DNA from 2 places in the Paracoccus aminophilus JCM 7686 genome. Region 2 is predicted to be linked to the other one. Evidence: riboswitches for the same ligand, from Rfam matches in the RefSeq annotation. Region 2 holds a riboswitch; the other holds the start of a gene.

Region 1 (11,549 bases), on a different replicon from region 2:
CTGCGGCCAGGGCCTGCGCTCCCCAAAGCCGCAACCAGCCAGAGGGGAGGAGACCTCATGACTGCCGAGACCACCGAATTCAGGGCCAATCCCGGTCCGAGCCGCGCTGAGGTGGCCGAAAGCGGCCTGCTGCGCCGCGCCGCCTTCGCCAGCTTCATCGGAACCTTTGTCGAATGGTTCGACTATGCCGTTTACGGCTTTCTCGCCGCGGTCATCGCCAAGGTGTTCTTTCCGGCGACCGATGCCCGCAGCGCCTTGATGGCGACCTATGCGGTCTTTGCGCTGAGCTTCATCGTGCGTCCGATCGGCGGCGTGATCTGGGGCCATTTCGGCGATAAATTCGGGCGCAAGGCGACGCTGTCGCTGTCGATCTTCATCATGTCGGGCGCGACTTTCGTCATTGCTTTCCTGCCGGGCTATCAGTCCGTCGGCATGTTGGCACCGGTGCTGTTGCTGCTGACGCGGATGGTGCAGGGCTTTGCCGCCTCGGGCGAATTCGCGGGCGCGGCCTCGTTTCTGGCGGAATATGCGCCCGACAACCGGCGCGGCTTTTTCACCTGCCTTGTGCCTGCGGGTGAGGCGACCGGGCTGCTCGCGGCCTCGCTGTTCGTGGCGGTGCTTTATGGCGTCCTGACCGAAGAACAATTGCTGTCCTGGGGCTGGCGTCTGCCCTTCCTGATGGCGCTGCCCTTGGGCTTTGTCGGCGTCTACATCCGGCGCCGCCTTGAGGAATCCCCGCATTTCCAATCGCTTGAGGAAGAGCGCCATGTGCCCGTGGCTCCGGTCAAAGAGCTGCTTCAGAACCATCTGCCGCAGATCTTCACGGCCTTTGGCGGCACCTTGGTCAATGCGGTCGGCTTCTATCTGATCCTGATCTATATGCCGACCTGGCTGTCGGATGAGCTGGGCGTCGGCAAGGAAGCGGCCTTCCTGAGCGCGACGGTGACGCTTTTGGCCTATCTTTGCGCGATTTTCCTGATGGGGCGGTTGTCGGACCGGATTGGTCGCAAGCGGATCTTGCTGCTGTGCTCGGGGCTGTTCATGGTGGCGACGCTGCCTTTGTTCAGCGTGCTCTCGTCGGTCGATTACACCGGCATGGCGAGCGGTGGCTACCTGCTGATCCTCGCGGTTCTGTCGCTTTTTGGCATCCTCTTCGCGATGAATGGCGGCACGCTGGCGACCTTCCTGTGCGAGCTTTTCCCGACCCGCGTCCGCTTCTCGGGCTTCGCGCTCAGCTATAACTCGGCGAATGCGCTGTTCGGCGGCACCGCGCCGCTGGCGGCGACCTGGATCGGCGGCTTTATCGGCGCGGCCTATGCTCCGGCCTGGCTGCTGACCATCGCCGCCGCGATCACCTTTGTTTCCATCATGTTCAGCCGCGCCGGAGCCCCCGGCGCCAAGCTGGAAGACTGACCTCGACCCGAAAGGACCCCCTTATGAGCGCTACTTATGACGCTGGCCGCCTGAACCTGCCCTTCGTTGGCATCTGCACCTTCGGCAAGAATCCCTATGTCGCGGATTGGTCGAAGATCGACGCCGATGTTGCCGTGCTGGGCGCGCCCTTCGATTTCGGGACGCAATACCGCGCAGGCTCGCGCTTTGGGCCGAGGGGCGTGCGCGAGGCCTCGACGCTCTTCAGCTTTGGCCATGGCGGCGCCTATGACCACGAAGACGACGCGACCTATCTGACCTCGGATGTGCGCATCGTCGATATTGGCGACGCCGATATCGTCCACACCGATACCGCGAAAAGCCATGCCAATATCAAGACCGGGGTCGAGGCGATCCTGAATGCCGGGGCCTTCCCGGTGGTGATCGGCGGCGATCATTCGATCAACATCCCCTGCATCGAGGCCTTCGCGGGGCGCGGCGACATCCACATCCTGCAAATCGACGCCCATCTCGATTTCGTAGACGAGCGTCACGGCGTGCGCACCGGCCACGGCAGCCCGCTGCGCCGCGCCTCGGAAAAGGACTATGTCACGGGCATGACCCAGGTCGGCATCCGCAACGTCTCGTCGACGGCGCGCGATGGCTATGAGGCGGCGCGGGCGGCGGGCTCGGATATCCTCTCGGTGCGTCAGGCGCGCAAACTGGGGGCCGAGGGGGTGATCGACCGCATCCCGGAGGGCGCGCGCGTCTATGTCACGCTTGATATCGACGGCTTCTGCCCCTCGATCGCGCCCGGCACCGGCACGCCCTCGCATGGCGGCTTCCTCTATTACGAGGTGCTCGAAATGCTGCAGGCGGTGGCGCAACGTCACGAGATCGTCGGCATCGATCTGGTCGAGGTCGCGCCCGATTACGACCATGGCGATGTCACCTCGGTTCTGGCGGCGCAGGTGCTTCTGAACTTCCTCGGCTTCGTCTTCCACGCCCGGGCGCAGCGCACGCAAAGCTGATATGCTGCGGCGTCACAGCGATGGCGCTTGAAACCGAATCCGCAAGATGCGAGAGGGGGCCCAACGGCCCCCTTCTTCTTTTCCGGCCACCAGTTTTCCCTACATTTCAAGCAAAACTCAGCAAAGTCAGATGGCTTGGCGGGCATCGTTGCCTATATACCATATGTTGACATTTCTGTGGCGGTGGTGTCCATTGGTTGTGTTCTGGTTCTTGAGTCGGGCGAAAGCTTGAGGAGGGAAAAAGAGGGAAGCTGGTTCAAGCCAGCGCTGCCCCCGCAACTGTAGGCGGAGAGCGAAGCCAAAGAGGTCCGGGGGCTGCCACCCCTAGGGATCGGCCGAGCCGTGACCCGTGAGTCAGAGACCTGCCAGGACAGGAAAAAGACTTAACCGTGCGGTGGGCGCGGGACCTTTTGATATCCGTCGCGGTGCGCTTCGACGGTGGTCCCTTCGCCTCTCGTGCCATGCCTAGGGACAAAAAATGACCATCACCGTCTACTCCAAACCGGCTTGCGTGCAGTGCACGGCCACCACCCGCGCGCTCGATGCAAAGGGCCTGTCCTATCAGGTGGTGGACCTGACGGAAGACGCGGCTGCCATGGAGAAAGTGGTGGCGCTTGGCTATCGTCAGGCCCCGGTGGTGATCGCGGGTGAAGAGCATTGGGCCGGGTTCCGTCCCGACATGATCGGCCGCCTGTCGTAAGGAGCCCGCCGCGCCGTGCTGGATCTGGTCTATTACTCCTCGCGCTCGGGCAATACGGCCCGCTTGGTGGAGCGGCTGGGCCTTGGCGGCGCGCGGATACCCCTGTCGCCTGCCGAGCCGATGCCCGAGCCCCGCGTGCCCTATGTGCTGGTCCTGCCGACCTATGCAGACGGGCAGGGGCGGGGCGCTGTCGCCAAGCCGGTGATCCACTTCCTGAACGACACCGCCCGCCGCGCCTTGTTGCGTGGCGTCATCGCCGGGGGAAACCGAAACTTCGGCTCGACCTTCGCCCTTGCGGGCGATGTGATCGCACAAAAATGCAACGTCCCGGTGCTCTACCGCTTTGAGCTTTCCGGCAATGAAACCGACATCGCCCGTATCCGCGCGGGCCTAGCAGAATTCCGGGGGATGGAATGCTCGACAATGGCGTGAAGGCCGAACTCGATTATCATGCGCTGAACGCGATGCTGAACCTCTATGACAATGAGGGCAACATCCGCTTTGACGCCGACCGCAAGGCGGCGCATCAATATTTCCTCCAGCATGTGAACCAGAACACCGTGTTCTTCCACTCGCTGGACGAGAAGCTCGATTATCTGGTCGAGGAAGGCTATTACGAGGCCGAGGTTCTGGACCAATATTCCAAGAACTTCATGCGCCAGATCTGGGACGAGGCTTACCGCAAGAAGTTCCGCTTCCCGACCTTCCTCGGCGCGTTCAAATATTACACCTCCTATACACTGAAGACCCGCGACGGTCAGCGCTATCTCGAGCGTTATGAGGACCGCGTCGTCATGGTCTCGCTGGCGCTGGCGCGCGGCGATGAAAAGCTGGCGACCCGCTTCATGGATGAGATCCTTTCGGGGCGCTTCCAGCCGGCAACGCCGACCTTTCTCAATGCCGGGAAGAAATCGCGCGGCGAGCTGATTTCCTGCTTCCTGCTGCGCATCGAAGACAACATGGAATCGATCGGCCGCTCGATCAACTCGTCCTTGCAGCTCTCGAAGCGCGGCGGCGGCGTGGCCTTGATGCTGACCAATATCCGCGAATCCGGCGCACCGATCAAAGGTATCGAGAACCAGTCCTCGGGCGTCATCCCGGTGATGAAACTGCTGGAAGACAGCTTCTCCTACGCGAACCAGCTTGGCGCGCGTCAGGGTGCGGGCGCGGTCTATCTGAACGCTCACCACCCCGATATCCTGCGGTTCCTCGACACCAAGCGCGAGAACGCCGACGAGAAGATCCGCATCAAGACGCTGTCTTTGGGCGTGGTCATTCCCGATGTGACCTTCGATCTGGCGAAGAAGAACGAGGATATGTATCTCTTCTCGCCCCATGACGTGCAGAAGGTCTACGGCGTCCCCTTCTCGGAAATCTCGGTCACCGAGAAATATCAAGAGATGGTCGACGACAAGCGCATCAAGAAGAAAAAGATCAACGCCCGCGCCTTCTTCCAGACGCTGGCCGAGATCCAGTTCGAGAGCGGCTATCCCTATATCATGTTCGAAGACACGGTGAACAAAGCCAACCCGATCGACGGGCGCATCACCATGTCGAACCTCTGCTCGGAAATCCTGCAGGTCAATGAGGCCTCGGAGTTCAGCGAAGATCTGAGCTATTCCAAGATGGGCACGGATATTTCCTGCAACCTCGGCTCGCTGAATATCGCGGCAACGATGGACGGCCCGGATTTCGGCGCCACCGTCGAAGCGGCAATCCGCGCGCTGACGGCAGTGTCGGAAATGTCGGCAATCGAATCCGTCCCCTCGATCCGGCGCGGCAATGACGAGGCCCATGCGGTCGGTCTTGGCCAGATGAACCTGCACGGCTTCCTCGCCCGCGAGCGCATCCATTACGGCTCGCCCGAAGGCGTCGAGTTCACCAGCGTCTATTTCGCCGCCATCGCCTATCACGCGATCCGCGCCTCGAACCTGATCGCGCGCGAAAAAGGCGAGACTTTCAAGGGCTTCGAGAAATCGAAATATGCCGATGGCTCGTTCTTCGCAAAATATACCGAACAGGACTGGCTGCCGGTCTCGGAGGAGGTCGTGCGCGTCTTTGACGGCATCGAGCTGCCGACCCGTGAGGATTGGGCCGCGCTGAAGGCGGATGTGATGGCGCATGGCCTTTACAACCGCAACCTGCAAGCGGTGCCGCCGACCGGCTCGATCAGCTATATCAACAACTCGACCAGCTCGATCCACCCGATCGTGGCCAAGATCGAGATCCGCAAGGAAGGCAAGATCGGGCGCGTCTATTATCCGGCGGCTTTCATGAACAATGAAAACCTCGAATATTACCGCGACGCCTATGAAATCGGCCCCGAGAAAATTATCGACACCTATGCGGCGGCGACCGAGCACGTCGACCAAGGCTTGTCGCTGACGCTGTTCTTCCCGGCCGAGGCCACGACCCGCGACATCAACAAGGCGCAGATTTATGCGTGGAAGAAGGGGATCAAGACGATCTACTACATCCGCCTGCGCCAGACCGCGCTGGAAGGCACCGAGATTCAGGGCTGCGTGTCCTGCTCGCTCTGAGCCACGTCATGACGCCGGGGGCTGTCTGCCCCCGGACCCCTGAGGATATTTTGACATGAAAGAGGGGTTCTTCGGATGAAGGATCAGATTCTCCGCGCGCCGCTCAAGGCGATCAACTGGAACCGTCTGGACGATGACAAGGATCTCGAGGTCTGGAACCGTTTGACGGTGAACTTCTGGCTGCCGGAAAAGGTGCCGCTGTCGAATGACGTGCAAAGCTGGGCGACCTTGCGCCCCGAAGAGCGCGAGTTGACGATCCGGGTTTTCACCGGGCTGACGCTGCTGGATACCGTCCAGAATACGGTGGGCGCGCCGTCGATGATGCCCGATGCGGTGACGCCGCATGAAGAGGCGGTGCTCTCGAACATCGCCTTCATGGAGGCGGTGCATGCGCGCAGCTATTCCTCGATCTTCTCGACGCTGTGCCTGACGCCCGAGGTGGATGCGGCCTTCCGCTGGTCGGAAGAGAACCAGCATCTCCAGCAAAAGGCTCGGCTGATCCTGCAGGAATATAACGTCGGGGCCGATCCGCTGAAACGCAAGATCGCCAGCGTCTTCCTGGAAAGCTTCCTCTTCTACTCGGGCTTCTATCTGCCGATGTATTGGTCGAGCCGCGCCAAGCTGACCAACACCGCCGACCTTATCCGCCTGATCATCCGCGACGAGGCGGTGCATGGCTATTACATCGGCTACAAATACCAGCGCGGCCTAGAGAAAGTCTCGGAAGAGAAGCGTCAGGAGCTCAAGGATTTCGCCTTCTCGCTGATCTTCGATCTCTATGACATCGAGTCGAAATATGCGGCCGAGCTATATGACGGCATCGGCCTGACCGAAGACGTCAAAGCCTTCCTGCATTACAACGCCAACAAGGCGCTGCAAAACCTCGGCTATGAGGCGCTTTTCCCGCCGCAGGCCTGTGAGGTGAACCCGGCCATCCTCGCCGCCCTCTCGACGGATAGCGAGAACCACGACTTCTTCTCGGGTTCGGGCTCGTCCTATGTCATCGGCAAGGCGGTCGCGACCGAGGATGACGACTGGGACTTCTGATCCTGTCTTTCATGAGGAAATATCCTCGGGGGTGAATTGCGGCGAAGCTGCAAGAGGGGGCGGACAGCCCCCTTTCCTTTTCCTCAGCCCAGATCCTTCACCATGCCGCGCAGGACATATTTCTGGATCTTGCCGGTCGAGGTTTTGGGCAGATCCGTAAAGACCACAGTTTTCGGCACTTTGAACCGCGCCATATTCTCGCGGCAGAAGGCGATGATCTCGGCTTCCGTCGCGGTTTTTCCGGGCTTCAGCGTGATGAAGGCACAGGGCGTTTCGCCCCAGGTCTCGTCAGGGCGCGCGACCACGGCGGCTTCCATGACAGCAGGATGGCGGTAAAGCACGTCCTCGACCTCGATCGAGGAAATATTCTCGCCGCCCGAGATGATGATGTCCTTCGAGCGGTCCTTGATCTCGATATAGCCGTCCTTATGCATGACCGCGAGATCACCCGAGGCGAACCAGCCGCCGCGAAAGGCCTTGGCGGTTGCCGAGGGGTTCTTGAGATAGCCCTTCATCACATTATTGCCGCGCATGAAGATCTCGCCGATGCTCTCGCCATCCGCGGGTAGCGGCGCGAGGGTTTCCGGGTCGGCGATCATCAGCTCGCCCAGCACCAGATTCTTGACCCCCTGACGAGCTTTCAGGCGCGAGATCTCGGCGGCGGGCAGGCTGTCCCATTCCGATTTCCAGGCGCAGATCACCGCCGGGCCATAGGTTTCAGTCAGGCCATAGACATGGGTGACCGCGATGCCCATCGCCTCCATCGCGGCAATGACGGCGGCGGGGGGCGGGGCGCCTGCGGTCATCACCTTGATCTGATGGGTGAAGGTCTTGAGCGCATCCGGAGCATTGGCCAGCATATTGAGCACGATCGGCGCGCCGCAGAAATGGCTGACCTTCTCGGTCTCGATCAGGCGAAAAATCGGCTCGGCCCGCACGGCGCGCAGGCAGATATTGACCCCGGCATTGGCGGCAATCGTCCAGGGGAAGCACCAGCCGTTGCAGTGAAACATCGGCAGCGTCCAGAGATAGCGCGCGTGGTTCGGCATCTCCCAGGCATTGATATGTTGGGCGGCATTCAGCGCCGCGCCGCGGTGGTGATAGACGACGCCCTTCGGGTCTCCGGTCGTGCCCGAGGTATAGTTGAGGCTGATCGCGTCCCATTCGCTCTCGGGCAGATGCCAGTCGAAGGCCGGATCGCCCTCGGCCAGAAGCGCCTCATAGGTGAGCTGGCCGAGGGGGCGGCCGCCGGGGAAGCTCGCGTCCTCAATGTCGATCACCAGCATGTCGGGACGGTTCGCGAGCGCGATCGCGCGCGCCGCGGTTTCGGAAAACTCGGGATCGACGAACAGCGCCTTCGCCTCGCCGTGGTTGAGAATGAAGGCGATGGTTTCGGCATCGAGGCGCGTGTTGATCGCATTGAGCACCGCGCCGGTCATCGGCACCGAGAAATGCGCTTCGAAGATCTCGGGAATATTGGCCGCGAGCACCGCAATCGTATCGCCCCGGCCAAAGCCCCGGGCGGCCAGGGCGCCCGCCATCTGGCGGCAGCGGCGGTAGGTGTCGCCCCAGGTCTGGCGGCGGCTTTCATAGACGATGGCGGGATAATCGGGATAGACGGCGGCGGTGCGTTCCAGAAAGCGCAGCGGGCTCAATTGCTCGAAATTGGCCGGGCCCGCATCGAGGGCCTGATCATAGATCGTGTTCCGTTGCATCTTATCCTCCTCGCAGATCCGTCCCGTGGCGGGGGCCCCGGCCCGCGCCGCCACAGAGCCCAGTATTGCACGGCGCCACGCGATTTCCAGCCGTGCTGTCGGAGGATGCGGATCGCGGCGGGGCGGCGCAAGAGGGTCGGCAAAAGCGCGGTCTGGCCTTTTCGGGCGCGGGGCGGGGCGGCTCTGTCACCAAAACACAGCAGTCATCAGAGAATATTCGCCCGTTAAGGCCTTTTTCAGGGCCAGAAGGGCTTTGCGACCGAATTGCCTCTTGCCGAGCGTCCCGCCGCAACTGAATCTGAGTGCGATTGATCACTACTGGAGCCTGAGGCCCGTGTTTTTTGAATGGATGTCTGATCCCGCAGCCTGGGCGGGACTGGCAACTCTCGTCGTGCTCGAGATCGTGCTGGGGATCGACAACCTTGTCTTCATCGCCGTTCTTGCCGACAAACTTCCCCCCGAGCAGCGTGACAAGGCGCGCAAGCTAGGACTTTCGCTGGCCTTGCTGATGCGTCTGGGGCTGCTGGCTTCGGTCGCCTGGATCGTCACGCTGACCCAACCGCTGTTCCACCTGATGGACCACCCTTTCTCGGGGCGGGACATCATCCTGATTCTCGGCGGTATTTTCCTGCTCTTCAAGGGCACGATGGAGCTGCACGAGCGGCTGGAGGGCCATAGCGAGCATAAATCCGGCAAGGTTTATCACGCGGTTTTCTGGCAGGTTTTGTTGCAAATCGTCATTCTGGACGCGGTTTTCTCGCTCGACAGCGTGATTACGGCGGTCGGCATGGTCAAACATCTGTCGGTGATGATGATCGCGGTCATCATTGCGGTGGGCGTGATGATGCTCTCGGCCAAAACGCTGATGGCCTTCGTTTCGCGTCATCCGACGGTGGTGATCCTGTGCCTTGGCTTCTTGATGATGATCGGTTTCTCGCTGATCGTCGAAGGCTTCGGCTTCCACATTCCCAAGGGCTATCTTTACGCGGCCATTGGCTTTTCTGTGCTGATCGAGGCGCTGAACCAGATCGGCAAGGCCAACCGCAATCGCTATGCGACGCGGGGCGATGTGCGTGACCGCACCGCCGAGGCCGTGCTGAAGCTGCTGGGCGGCAAGACCTCGCGGGTCGAGCTTGACGGAACCGCTTCGGTCATCGCGGCGCGTTCGGCTGAGGGGCAGGTCTTTGCCGTCGAAGAGCAAGAGATGATCCAGGGCGTGTTGTCCCTGGCCGACCGTCCTGCGGTCTCGATCATGACGCCGCGGACCGAGATCGACTGGATCGATCTGGATCGCAGCCCCGACGAGATCCGCGCCCAGCTGCTGGACGAGGGCCATTCGCGCTATATCGTGGCGCGCGGCAATATCGAGCATTTCATCGGCATCGGCCTGACCAAGGATCTCTTGGCCGATATTCTGGAGAAGGGCGCGATCGACACCGAAAAGACCATCCGCCAGCCATTGATCCTGCACGAGCGCGTCACCGCTTTGCGTCTGATGGAGCAGTTGCGCGCCTCGAAGGTGAAATTCGCGGTGATCGTCGATGAATATGGCTCGCTCGAAGGGATCGTGACGCCTTCGGATCTGCTGGAGGCGATTGCGGGCGATTTCGCCGATGAGGACGAAGAGCCGCTGATGATGGAGCGGCAAGAGGACGGTTCGTGGATCGTGGACGGTTCACTGGATGTGCGCCGCGCCTCGACGCTTCTGGATGCGGATCTGTCCGATGACGCCGACCGCTATTCGACGCTGGCGGGCTATATCCTGTGGCAGCTCGGCACTTTGCCGAATGTCGGCGCGACGGTGCGGACGGGCGATCTTGAGCTCGTGGTGCATGAGCTGAACGGTCGCGCGATTTCCAAGGTCCATGTCAGCCGAAAATCCGCCGACTAGGTGGCAAGTTCCAGATGAAAAAGGCGGCTTCGGCCGCCTTTTTCTTTGCCGCGAGGGCGCCGGTGGTCAGGCCGCGTTGCCCAGCACAGCCGAGGCCGAAAGCGCGGCATCGAGCGTGTCTTTCTCCATCAACTGCTCATCGAGCACGATCCGGGCGACGCCAAGGCCGGTTTCATGCGCGCGTTTCGCGACCTCGGTGGCGCGGACATAGCCGATATAGGGGGTCAGCGCGGTGACGATGCCGATGGATTGCTCGACCTTATGGCGCAGCGCGCCCGCATCGGCGGTAATGCCGCTGACGCAATTGCGCGCCAAGGTTTGCATCGCATGTTCGAGATGGCGGATCGAGCGCTCAAGACTCGCATAGATCACCGGCTCGAAGGCATTGAGCTGAAGCTGACCGCCCTCGGCTGCCAGCGTGACCGTGACATCGGCGCCGATCACCTCGAAACAGACCTGATTGACGACCTCGGGGATGACCGGGTTGACCTTGCCCGGCATGATTGACGAGCCCGCCTGTTTCGCCGGAAGCGCGATATCGCCAAAGCCCGCCCGCGGCCCGCTGGACAAGAGCCGCAGGTCATTGGCGATTTTCGACAGCTTGATCGCCAGCCGTTTCAGCCCGCTTGAAACCGAGACAAAGGCGCCGGTGTCCTGGGTCGCGGCAATGCGATCCTCGGCCAGCGTCAGATCGAGGCGAGTGATCTGGCGCAGATGCACAACGGTCAGCTCGCCCAGCCGGGGATCGGCGGTGATGCCGGTGCCGATCGCGGTGCCGCCGAGATTGAGCACGCAAAGCTCGGCCTCGATCCGGCGCAAAGCGTGCCGCTCGGCGGCGATCATGGTCGCGAAGCTTGCAAACTCCTGCCCGAGCGTCATCGGCACCGCATCTTGCAACTGCGTGCGACCCATCTTGATGATGCCCGCGAAGGCATGGGCGCGCTCGCGGAAGGCATGTTCGATTTCATCCATCGCGCTGTCGAGCCGGCGCAGGGCAAAGACCAGCGCGATTTTCAGCGCGCTTGGGTAAACGTCATTGGTGCTTTGGCCGAGATTCACATGCTCGTTCGGATGCAGCAGGGCGTAATCGCCCTTGGCGTGACCGAGATGCTCCAGCGCCAGATTGGCGATGACCTCATTGGCGTTCATATTGCTGGAGGTGCCCGCGCCGCCCTGCACCAGATCGACGATGAACTGATCGTGCAGCGCGCCCTCGCGGATGTCCTGCGTGGCGCGGGCGATCGCCTCGGCCAG
Region 2 (11,549 bases):
AAGCCCGTTTCGGGCTGCGCCTGCACGCTATGATGATTGCCCGCGCCCGCCATCAAGAGCGCATCGACCGGGGCGAGCTGCCCGATTACCTCAGCGAAACCACCTCGATCCGTCAGGGCATCTGGGAGGCCGCGCCCGCGCCGCTGGCCCTGCGCGACCGCCGGGTCGAGATCCTGTGCCCGGTCGATCGCAAAAGCCTTGCTGCGGGGCTCGGCTCGGGCGCGAAGGTGATGATCGCCGATTTCGAGGATACGACCTCGCCGGGCTTTGCCAATATCGTCACCGGACATGCCAATCTGATCGACCTGCGCGACGGCGCGCTGCATCCCGCCGAGGACAGCCCCGCAGGAACGGAAACGCCCGCGCTCATCATCCGCCCGCGCGGCCTTCACCTCAACGAAGCCAACATTCTCGCCGGGGGTCAGCCGATCTCGGCGGCGCTCTTCGACTTTGGCCTGTCGCTTTACCACTGCGGGCGGGCGCTGGCCGAGCGCGGGCAGGGGCCGTTCTACTATCTGCCGAAGCTTCAAGGCCAAGACGAGGCGCGGTTCTGGAATGATGTCTTCCTGTTCGCGCAGGAAGAGATCGGCCTTGCCCCCGGCACCATCCGCGCCACGGTCATCATCGAGACCCTGCAAGCCGCCTTTGAGACCGACGAGATCGTCTGGCAGCTCAAGGATCATATCGCCGGGCTCTGCTGCGGAGCGCGCGACTTTACCTTCAGCTATATCAAGACCTTGCGCAATCACGCGGCCTATGTCCTGCCCGACCGCGACGCGCTGCACATGGAAAGCGCCTTTCTGGCCGCCTATACGGCACGGGTGGTCAAGGTCTGCCACCGGCGCGGCATCCATGCCATCGGCGGCATGTCGGCGGCGCTGCCGGTCGCCAATGACACTGATGCCAATCGCCATGCCTTCGATCTGGTCCGCCATGACAAAGAGCGCGAGGTCAGCATGGGCTTTGATGGCTGCTGGGTCGCGCATCCCGGGCTGGTCGCCGTCGCGCAAGAGGTCTTTGACCGCCAGATGCCGCGCGCCAATCAGATCAGCCGCCCGCGTCAGGAATGGCGGATCGAGCCCGCCATGCTCTTGCGCCCGCATCAGGGCCAGATCACCTTGCGCGGGGTTCAGGCCAATATCGCGATTGCGATGGAATATCTCTCGAACTGGCTGATGGGGCGCGGCACGGTGCCGATTGCGCATCTGCTCGAAGATGCCGCCACCGCCGAGACCAGCCGTGCGCAGCTCTGGCAATGGGTCCATCATCGCGCGCCGGTCGAGTTCTCGGATGGCGAAGAACGGCTTCTGACCGCCGATTGGCTGGGCGAGCTTATTCAGGCCGAGATCGTCCGCATTCTCGACCGGATCGGCCCCAATGCCTTCCACCGCGGCCATTACGCCCCGGCGGCCCGGCTGGTCCATGAGGCCGCCACCGCGCGGCTTTTGCCCGAATTCATCACGCTTGCCGCCTATGACCTGCTGAATGCGCTCGACTGATGGACCCGGTCACTACGCTTTCGCCCTTTGGCGGCCCGCTTCCCGAACCTCAACCCGAACCACTGCCGCGCGCTGTACCCGCGCCGCAGGACAAAACCCAACAGATTGAACGTGAAAGGAAACATCATGACCAAACGAAAGACTTTTTCGGAGATCCATGGCGAGCTCCTGTCCCGCTACCCCTCCGGTCAGGCGCCGGGCGGGGTTTCGGTTGACGCGATTGCGCAGCTGCGCCTGCAAAGCCCCTACGACACCCATCTCGATATTGCCCGCGACATGGCGGCGGTGATGCGCGCCGATATGGCCGCTTACGACGCGGATAGCGCACAATTCACCCAATCGCTTGGCTGCTGGTCGGGCTTTCACGCCCAGCAGATGATCAAATCGGTCAAGCGCCTGCGCGGCACGGTCAAGGGCACCTATGTCTATCTCTCGGGCTGGATGGTCGCCGGTCTGCGCAACCGCTGGGGCCATCTGCCTGACCAATCGATGCATGAAAAAACCGCCGTCGCCGATCTGATCAACGAGATCTATGTCTCGCTGCGTCAGGCCGATGAGGTCGCGCTGAACGATCTTTTCAAGGATCTCAAGGCCGCGAAAACCGACGAGGCGCGCCGCGCCGCGATCGAGGCCATCGATAGCTTCGAAAGCCATGTCGTGCCGATCATCGCCGATATCGACGCGGGCTTTGGCAATGAACATGCGACCTATCTGCTCGCGAAAGAGCTGATCAAGGCGGGGGCCTCGGCGCTCCAGATCGAGAACCAGGTCTCGGATGCCAAGCAATGCGGCCATCAGGACGGCAAGGTCACCGTGCCGCGCGAAGATTTCATCGAGAAACTCCGCGCCTGCCGTCTGGCCTTTGAAGAGCTCGGCGTCGATCATGGCGTCATCGTCGCGCGCACCGACAGCCTTGGCGCCGGTCTGACCCAGAAAGTGCCGGTCAGCCAGAAGCCGGGCGATCACGCCGCCGAATATCTCAAATGGCTGAAGACCGAGCAGATCACCGAGGCCAATCCGATCCGCGAGGGCGAACTTGCGCTCTATCAGGGCGGCGAATTCGTCAAGCCGGTGCGCCTGCCGAACGGGCTCTTCCCCTTCATCGAAGGCACCGGCCGCGCCCGGGTGATCGAGGATTGCGTGGCCTCGCTGCGCGATGGCGGCGCGGATCTCCTGTGGATCGAAACCGACACGCCGAATGTCGATGAGATCGCCAGCATGGTGAATGAAATCCGCAAGGAGGTGCCGAAAGCCAAGCTGACCTATAACAACTCGCCGAGCTTCAACTGGACGCTCAACCTGCGCAAACAGGTGCGCACACAATGGCTGGCCGAGGGCAAGATCAGCGCGCGCGATTACCCCGAGGGCAATGAGCTGATGAAGGCCGATTACGACGCGACGGATCTCGGCCGCGAGGCAGATGCGCGTCTGCAACGCTTCCAGACCGATATTTCGGCGCGCGCGGGGGTCTTCCACAACCTCATCACGTTGCCGACCTTCCACCTCACCGCGAAATCGGTCGATGAACTCAGCCGCGGCTATTTCGGCGAGGACAAGATGCTGGCCTATGTGAAGACGGTCCAGCGCGAGGAAATCCGGCGCGGCATCTCGGCGGTCAAGCACCAGCACGAGGTCGGCTCGGATCTGGGCGACACGTTCAAGGAAATGGTCGCGGGCGAGCGCGCGCTGAAAGCGGGCGGCCATGCCAATACGATGAACCAATTCGCGGCGGAATAAGCCGCGCCCCGGATAGGGGGCCGGGGTTTCCTTGGGAATCGCGGTAAACCGGCCCTCTCTGCGCCGTCCCTTCCGGGGGCGGCGCATCTGTTTTCGCCGTCCTGCCCGCGCCGGTTAGTCGAAGAGCGCGGCGCCGGGATGGAGCGACCAGCGCCGCCCGTCATGGCTCAGCCGCGTGCGCGACAGGGGCTTGACGCTGACCCGCGCGGCGGCGCTCAGGGGCGCGTCGAGCACCGACAGGACCAGCGCCTGAATCGGGCCGGGATGGGTAATGGCGATCAGCTCTCCGCTTTCGGGCGTCAGGGCGTCAAGCCAGCCGGTCACCCGCGCGGCCATCTGCGCGAAGCTTTCGCCCCCATGCGGCGCGGCGGTGGGATCGCCCAGCCAGGCCGCGAAATCGGCGGGGGCTTCGGCCAGCAGATCGGCGGGCGCGCGCCCGGCCCAGGCGCCGAAATCGGTCTCGGCCAAAGCAGGGACCAGCACGCCCTGACAGCCAAGCGCCTGCGCGGTGTCGCGCGCGCGCCGCAGGGGCGAGATCAGGCAGAGGTCCGCCCCGGCAAGCGGGGTCAGCTTGTCCAGCGCAGGCCGAGAGGCTGGCTGATCGGCGGGGAAAGCCGTGCCGTCAGGGGGCGCGGCGCAAATCAGGGAAAGTCGGATCGTCATCAGTTGAGCTTCGGACATTGGGGTTAGGTCAGGCAAGTTCTCTTTGACATTGCCACATTGCAGGCGCAGCATCTTCGAGATTGTCCTGACGGTGGAAGCCGGTGTGAATCCGGCGCGGTCGCGCCACTGTAACCGCGAAAGCCTCGCGGAAGTCAGACCCCTGTTCATGGCAAGCAGAAATCCACGCCGGACGCGTATCCGAAGGAGAGAAATTATGGCTATGTCTGCCGTCGCCCCCGACTTTCAGGTCGAGCCGATCCCGCTGAGCAAATGGGCGCCTTGGGCGATCTTTGCGGGCGTGATCATGCTGCTCGCCATGTATTTCGTCACCACCGAGCAAGGCGCGGTGGCATTGTTCGACGGCATGTATGTGCATGAATTCGTGCATGATGCCCGTCACCTCCTCGGCTTCCCCTGCCACTGAGGGGATCTGACATGACTGGACGTTATTTGCTGCTCGGCATGATTGCCGGGCTGATCGCTGGCCTATTGGCGTTTGGCGTGGGCCGCGTCTGGGGCGAGCCCCCGGTTGCCGCCGCCATTGCCATCGAAGAGGCGAATTCCGCCGCTGAAGCCGAGGCCGATCACGCCGCCACCCATGAGGCCGCGACCCATGAACATGGCACGACCGACGCGGGTTCGACCGTGGTCGCATCAAGCGAATCTGCGGCGCCTGCCGGGCATTCGCATGGCGGCGACGAAGAGGCGCTGGTGTCGCGCGAGACTCAGGCGGGCTTTGGCCTGCTGACCGGGATGCTGGTCTTTGGCGCGGGGCTTGGCGGCATCTTCGGTCTGGCCTTCGCGCTGATCGAGGGGCGTTTCTCGCATCTCTCGGCACAGGCGACCTCGGCGATCATGGCCGGGCTTGGCTATGTCATGGTCATCATCGTGCCGCAGCTCAAATACCCGGCCAACCCGCCCGCGGTCGGCCACGGCGAGACCATCGGAATGCGCACGCAGCTTTATTTCGCGATGCTGCTTTTGTCGATCATCGCCATGGTGATCGCGGTCGCAATCGCGCGCAGCAGCACCAACCGCTGGCAGTCGGGCATCATCGCCACCATCGCCTATCTTGGGCTGGTCACGGCGGCGGGCTTTGTGCTGCCCACGATCAACGAAGTTCCTGCGGATTTCCCGGGCGATCTGCTTTGGCACTTCCGCACGGTCTCGCTGGTGATCGAGGCGGTGCTCTGGGGCGGCATCGGGCTGATCTTCGGCTGGCTGGTCCAGCGTTCGTGGAACCACACGCCGGCCCATCGCACGCGGCTCGCTTAAGACGCCCCCTTAACACGCAGCGATCCTGACACATCTGACGCGCCGGCCCTCCCGTCGGCGCGTTTTTCTGTCAGGCCCCGCTGGAATAGGGCGCGAACCGTGCATCGGTCGGGCTGACATCCAGCGCGCGGCCCAGCATCGGAAAGGCGCGCTGCGGACAGGCGGGCCGCTCGCAGACCTTGCAGCCCGGGCCGATCCGCGTCGCAAGACCCGGATCGTGCAGATCGAGCCCGCGCGCATAGACCAGCCGCTCGGCATGGGCGAGATCACAACCGACCGCGACCGTGAAGGTCTTTTCCAAGGCGGCAAACCCGCCCTGACCGTGCCGCACCAGCCGCGCAATCCACAGATAACTGCGCCCGTCGGGCATTTGCGCGACCTGCCGCACGATTTCTCCGGGGCGCGAGAACGCCTCGTAGATATTCCACAGCGGGCAGGACCCGCCGATCCGCGAAAAGTGGAAATCGGTGGCGGACTGCCGCTTCGAGATATTCCCGGCGCGGTCGGTGCGGATGAAGAAAAACGGCACGCCGCGCGCCTCGGGGCGTTGCAGGGTCGAGAGCCGGTGACAGGTGGTCTCGAACCCCACGCCAAAGCGACGCCCGAGCAGGTCGATGTCATAGCCAAGCGCCTCGGCCGTCGCCAGAAACAGCCGGTAGGGCAGCAGCAGCGCGCCCGCGAAATAGTTCGCAAGCCCAATGCGCAGCAAGGCGCGGGCATCGGGGCCGAGCCCCGGCTCATCCGAGAGCCGCCGGATCAGCTCATCCTGTTCGAGAAAGGCCAGCTGGGTCGCGATCTGATAGGCCTGCTGGCCCTCGCTCAGATGAGCGGCGAGATGCAAGAGCCGCGCCGCCGGGTCAAAGTGGCGCAGACTGCCGCTTTCGGGCGCAAGCGCAATGCGGATGCCATGCCGCCCCGCCAGCCGGTCGATCAGCCCCGGCGTCATGCGACCGGGCGGCAGGGCCGCGCCGATGGCCTCGGCGGCCTCGTCGAGCTCGGGGATGTAATTGCGCCGCTCGTAAAACCAGTCGCGCACCGATTCAAACGCCGCCGGAGAGGCCGCGCTGTCGCGGTTGTCGAGCCGCCCGGCCAGAAGATCGGCGCGCTCTGCCGTATCGCGCAGACGCCGCTGCATCGCGACAATCGCGCGAGCGACGGCGGGCATATTGGCGGCGAGCTCGCGCACCTCGGCCAAAGACGCCCCCGCGCCCTGATCGGCCAAGGCGCCGCGCAGCTCGGTGATGAGCCGCCCCTCATCGGCATCGGAAAAGAGCTGCACATCCAGCCCGAAGGCCTGATTGAGCTTCAAAAGCACCGGCACGGTCAGCGGACGCTGGTTCTGCTCGATCTGGTTGAGATAGCTCGGCGAGATCTCGAGCGCGCGGGCCAGCGCCGCCTGAGTGAGCCCGCGTTCCTCGCGCAAGCGGCGCAGGCGCACGCCCATGAATGTCTTTGCCATCTTCGCAACCTTTGCAATTTGCAAGAATGACCTTCGCAGATCACCGCTTTTTCAGGAGTTTATCGCGGTATCCCGGATGTGAATAGATGGGATTGCCAATCTTGCGAAGGGCAATCGACATGACCGCACCTGCCACGACCACCCTGACCGAAGTGATCTTTCCCGAACAGGCGAACCATTACGGGACGCTCTTTGGCGGCAATGCCTTGGCGCTGATGGCCAAGGCGGCCTTTATCGCCGCCTCGCGTCATGCCCGGACCGCAGTGGTCATGGCGCGCTCGGAGCGGGTCGATTTCGGCGCCCCGATTGCGGTCGGCGCGCTCTTGGAGCTCGAGGCCAGGGTCATCCGCACCGGGCGCAGCTCGATGACCGTCGAGGTCGTGGGGCAGGCAGCACCGCTGAGCTCTGCGACCCGGCGCGAGGTCCTGCGCGGGCGCTTCGAGATGGTGGCGGTCGATGACAAAGGCCGCCCGCAGGCGCTGACGCCCGCCCCCTTCGCCACACCGATCTGAACAAAGGAAAGCGAAATGACCATTCACGACAAGATCTCTGCCGCAACCGTCCTGCATGATCTGCGCAGCTACAAATCCGCCGAACATCTGCCGCGCGAGGACCAGCTCGCCTGGAAAATCGCCGAGGTCGCCGCCGATCCGGTCGAGGTTCTGCCCGAAGTGACCGAGATGATCGTGAACCGCATCATCGACAATGCGGCGGTGGCGGCGGCATCCCTGGCGCGGCGTCCGGTCGCCTCGGCGCGCGCACAGGCGCTGTGCCATCCCTATCAGCGCGGCGCGACGGTCTTTGGCATGTCGGATGCGACCCGCGTCAGCCCGGAATGGGCGGCCTGGGCCAATGGCACGGCGGTGCGCGAGCTGGATTTCCACGACACCTTCCTCGCCGCCGATTACAGCCATCCCGGCGACAATATCCCGCCGCTGCTGGCGGTGGCCCAGCATTGCGTGCTCTCGGGCCGCGATCTGATCCGGGGGCTCGCGACGGGCTATGAGATTCAGGTCAATCTGGTCAAAGGCATCTGCCTGCACGAGCACAAGATCGACCATATCGCCCATCTCGGGCCGTCAGCCGCTGCCGGGATTGGCACGGCGCTGAAACTCCCGACCGAGGTGATTTATCAGGCGATCCAGCAGGCTTTGCATGTCACCACGACGACGCGCCAAAGCCGCAAGGGCGAGATTTCCTCGTGGAAGGCCTTTGCCCCGGCCTTTGCGGGCAAAATGGCGATCGAGGCGGTGGACCGCGTCATGCGCGGCGAGGGCGCGCCGTCGCCCGCATGGGAAGGCGAGGACGGCTTTATCGCTTGGCTGCTGTCGGGCCCCGAGGCGCGCTATCAGGTGCCCTTGCCCGCCAAGGGTCAGGCCAAACGCGCGATCCTTGACACCTATACCAAGGAGCATTCGGCGGAATATCAGTCGCAGGCGCTGATTGATCTGGCGCGGCGCATGGGGCCACGGATCGGTGATCTGAGCCAGATCGACAGCATCATCATCCACACCTCGCATCACACCCATTACGTCATCGGGACCGGGGCGAAAGACCCGCAGAAGATGGACCCGAAGGCCTCGCGCGAGACTTTGGACCATTCGATCATGTATATTTTCGCGGTCGCGCTGGAAGACGGCGGCTGGCATCACGAGAAAAGCTATGCCCCCGAGCGCGCCAACCGCCCCGAGACCGTGGCGCTCTGGCACAAGATCTCGACCGTCGAGGACGGCGAATGGACGCGCCGCTATCACGCCCGCGATCCCAAGGAGAAAGCCTTTGGCGGTCGGGTCGAGGTGCGGCTGAAGGATGGCCGCGTCATCAGCGACGAGCTTGCCTTGGCCGATGCCCATCCCGATGGCGCGCGCCCTTTTGTCCGCGCCAATTACGTCCAGAAATTCCTGACGCTCTCGGAAGGGATCATCACCCCCGAAGAGCAGCGCCGCTTCCTCAATGCCGCCGAAAACCTGAGCGATCTGGGGCGCGGCGATCTGGGGCAGCTCAATTTCACCGTCTCGCCGGATCGTCTTGGCGCACCGCGCCCGACGGGCATCTTTGACTGGTCATAAGGGGAAGAACATGTCGGAACCTGTTAGAAAACCAAAGAAATCCGTGGCGCTTTCGGGCGTGGTGGCCGGGAATACAGCGCTCTGCAGCGTCGGCCAGACCGGGAATGACCTGCATTATCGCGGCTATGACATCCTCGAGATTGCCGAGGCCTGCGAATACGAGGAAATCGCCCATCTGCTGATCCATGGCGCGCTGCCCTCTGGCGCGGAGCTGCGCGCCTATAAGGCCAAGCTGCGCGGTCTGCGCGGCCTGCCTTTGGCGGTGCGCCAGACGCTCGAGGCGATCCCGGCCTCGGCGCATCCGATGGATGTGCTGCGCTCGGGCGTCTCGGCGATGGGCTGCGTGCTGCCGGAAGCGGCGGATCATAACACGCCCGGCGCGCGCGACATCATCGACCGGCTGATCGCCTCGCAGGGCTCGATGCTGCTCTACTGGTATCACTTCGCCCAGAATGGCCGCCGTATCGAGGTCGAGAGCTCCGAGGACAGCATCGCCGGCCACTTCCTGCACCTTCTGCACGGTGCCCCGCCCTCGGCGGGCGAGGTGCGGGCGATGCAGACCACGCTGAACCTTTACGCCGAGCATGAATTCAACGCCTCGACCTTCACCGCGCGGATCATCGCGGGAACGGGCTCGGATGTCTATTCGACGGTCGCAGGCGCAATCGGAGCGCTGCGCGGCGCCAAACATGGCGGCGCCAATGAGGTCGCTTTCGAGATCCAGAAACGCTATGCGACCCCCGACGAGGCCGAGGCCGATATTCGCGCCCGCGTCGCCGCGAAAGAGGTGGTGATCGGCTTTGGCCATCCGGTCTATACGATCTCGGATCCGCGCAATGTCGTCATCAAGCGGGTCGCACGCCAGTTGGCCGAGGCGCAAAACAGCACCAAGATGTTCGAGATCGCCGCCCGGATCGAAACGGTCATGGCCGATGCCAAGGGCATGTTCCCGAACCTCGACTGGTTCTCGGCGGTGTCCTATCATCTGCTGGGCGTGCCGACCGCAATGTTCACGCCGCTCTTCGTGATCGCGCGAACGGCGGGCTGGGGCGCTCATGTGATCGAGCAGCGTATCGACAACAAGATCATCCGGCCCTCGGCCAATTACATCGGCCCCGAGAACCGCGATTTTCAGCCGATCGACCTGCGCGACCGCCTCATTGCTACCGCAGCGGAGTAAGCCATGCCCTATCTGATCGGAAACGACCTGCCCGAGGCCCCTGCGGGGGCCCGGTTCCGCGCGGCTTTGGCCCGGCCGGGCATTCTGGAACTGCCCGGCGCGCAAAACGGCATGGCCGCGCTTCAGGCGAAGGCGGCGGGGTTTCAGGCGCTCTATCTCTCGGGCGCGGCGATGACGGCCAGCATGGGCTTGCCCGATCTCGGCATCATCACCGTCGATGAGGTCGCTTTCTTCATCCGCCAGATCGCGCGGGCGAGCGGGCTGCCGCTGCTCGTCGATGGCGATACCGGCTATGGCGAGGCGCTCAATGTCATGCATATGGTGCGGGTGTTCGAGGAGGCAGGCGCAGGCGCGGTTCACCTCGAAGACCAGCTCCTGCCCAAGAAATGCGGCCATCTGAACGACAAGAAACTGGCCAGCGCCTCGGATATGGCGGCCAAGGTTGCGGCGGCGGCACGCGCCCGGCGCGATCTGGTGGTGATCGCGCGCACCGATGCGGCGGCCTCGGAAGGCATCGAAGGCGCGGTCGCGCGCGCGAAGCTTTACGTCGAGGCGGGCGCGGATGCGATCTTCCCCGAGGCGCTGACCAGCGTCGAGATGTTTCGCGAGGTTCGCGCCGCTTTGCCCGGCGTGCGGCTCTTGGCGAATATGACCGAATTTGGCCGCACGCCCGCGCTCACCGCGCGCGAATTCGAAGAGCTTGGCTATGATATGGTGATCTGGCCGGTCTCGTCCTTGCGCGTCGCGAACAAGGCGCAGGAAAAGCTGTACGCCACGCTCAAACGCGACGGCGCGACCACCGCCATGCTGCCCGAGATGCAGACCCGGGCCGAGCTTTACGCGCTGATCGGGCTCAATGACTTCGAGGCGCTCGACGCCAGCATTGCCCGCAGCGTTTTGCCGAAACTCGGCTGATTTCCCTTTCTCCGCACCTCCCTCGCGGGGCACGCGTCGGGCCTAATGGCCCGGCGCATCTTCATCGGCGTGGTCAAGCTCGCGGTCATAGGCGGCGCGCCAGCGGGCCAGCCGTGCGTTTTCGCCCTCGCGCCGCCCCGCCTGACGCAAGGCCACGCGAAAGGCGACGCGACCCGCGCGATCTTCGGGCGGGGCAAGATCGCCGGGCTCGGCGCCGCCCGCCAAGGCCGCCCAGAGCCGCTGCTTGATCGCCAGATTGACCGGATCGCCCCAAGCCGACAGAAACGCCTGAAACGCCGCGAAAATCTCCGGATCGAAGGCGCGGTCTTCTGCCAGCGTGCCCATGATCGGGCTGGGTGGATGAAAGCCCGCGACCGGCACCAGCCCCTCGGGGATCGGCATATTCGCCGAATGGCTGCGCCGCGCGCGCAAGAGCTTGGGCAGGACATGGGTATGCGGCCCGGTCGGAGAGGTGCCGCCAGTGTCCGGCCCGCCGATCTTTTGATAGACCTCGACCCGCCCGATCCGGCTCTGCGCCACGCGATGGGGATGGGCCTTGAGGATCGCGGCCATCGCCGGATTGCCGGGCGCCATCACCGGGCGTCCGACATGGGCGCGCAGCAGCGCCAGCAGCTCGGGATCGGCGGTGCGGATGCAGAAATCGACTTGCGGCTGGTCAAGCCCCATGTCGAAAAGCACGCCCGCACGATCCTGAGCACGCAAGGCGTCATGGTCGGGGCCAAGCTCGGTCA

What was found. Region 2 has a riboswitch for cobalamin ahead of JCM7686_RS22005 (CbtB domain-containing protein). Riboswitches for the same ligand answer to the same signal wherever they lie in the genome.
Region 1: linked by a shared signal. The riboswitch ahead of nrdH (glutaredoxin-like protein NrdH) and the one ahead of JCM7686_RS22005 (CbtB domain-containing protein) in region 2 are both predicted to bind cobalamin.

The regions. Positions count from the first base shown of each region.
Region 1 is NC_022041.1:138,046-149,594, forward strand. Features, by position in the region: gene JCM7686_RS00705 (MFS transporter) at 58-1,413, shown strand; gene speB (agmatinase) at 1,437-2,402, shown strand; cobalamin riboswitch at 2,591-2,786, shown strand; gene nrdH (glutaredoxin-like protein NrdH) at 2,881-3,102, shown strand; gene nrdI (class Ib ribonucleoside-diphosphate reductase assembly flavoprotein NrdI) at 3,118-3,534, shown strand; gene nrdE (class 1b ribonucleoside-diphosphate reductase subunit alpha) at 3,516-5,642, shown strand; gene nrdF (class 1b ribonucleoside-diphosphate reductase subunit beta) at 5,718-6,689, shown strand; gene JCM7686_RS00735 (acyl-CoA synthetase) at 6,773-8,404, opposite strand; gene JCM7686_RS00740 (TerC family protein) at 8,754-10,295, shown strand; gene JCM7686_RS00745 (aspartate ammonia-lyase) at 10,362-11,549, opposite strand, start outside.
Region 2 is NC_022044.1:137,475-149,023, forward strand. Features, by position in the region: gene JCM7686_RS21990 (malate synthase) at 1-1,499, shown strand, start outside; gene JCM7686_RS21995 (isocitrate lyase) at 1,626-3,236, shown strand; gene JCM7686_RS22000 (histidine phosphatase family protein) at 3,351-3,899, opposite strand; adenosylcobalamin (AdoCbl) riboswitch at 3,980-4,072, shown strand; gene JCM7686_RS22005 (CbtB domain-containing protein) at 4,120-4,323, shown strand; gene JCM7686_RS22010 (CbtA family protein) at 4,335-5,174, shown strand; gene JCM7686_RS22015 (short-chain fatty acyl-CoA regulator family protein) at 5,245-6,633, opposite strand; gene JCM7686_RS22020 (acyl-CoA thioesterase) at 6,753-7,145, shown strand; gene JCM7686_RS22025 (MmgE/PrpD family protein) at 7,161-8,702, shown strand; gene prpC (bifunctional 2-methylcitrate synthase/citrate synthase) at 8,713-9,882, shown strand; gene prpB (methylisocitrate lyase) at 9,886-10,797, shown strand; gene JCM7686_RS22040 (DUF6925 family protein) at 10,840-11,549, opposite strand, start outside.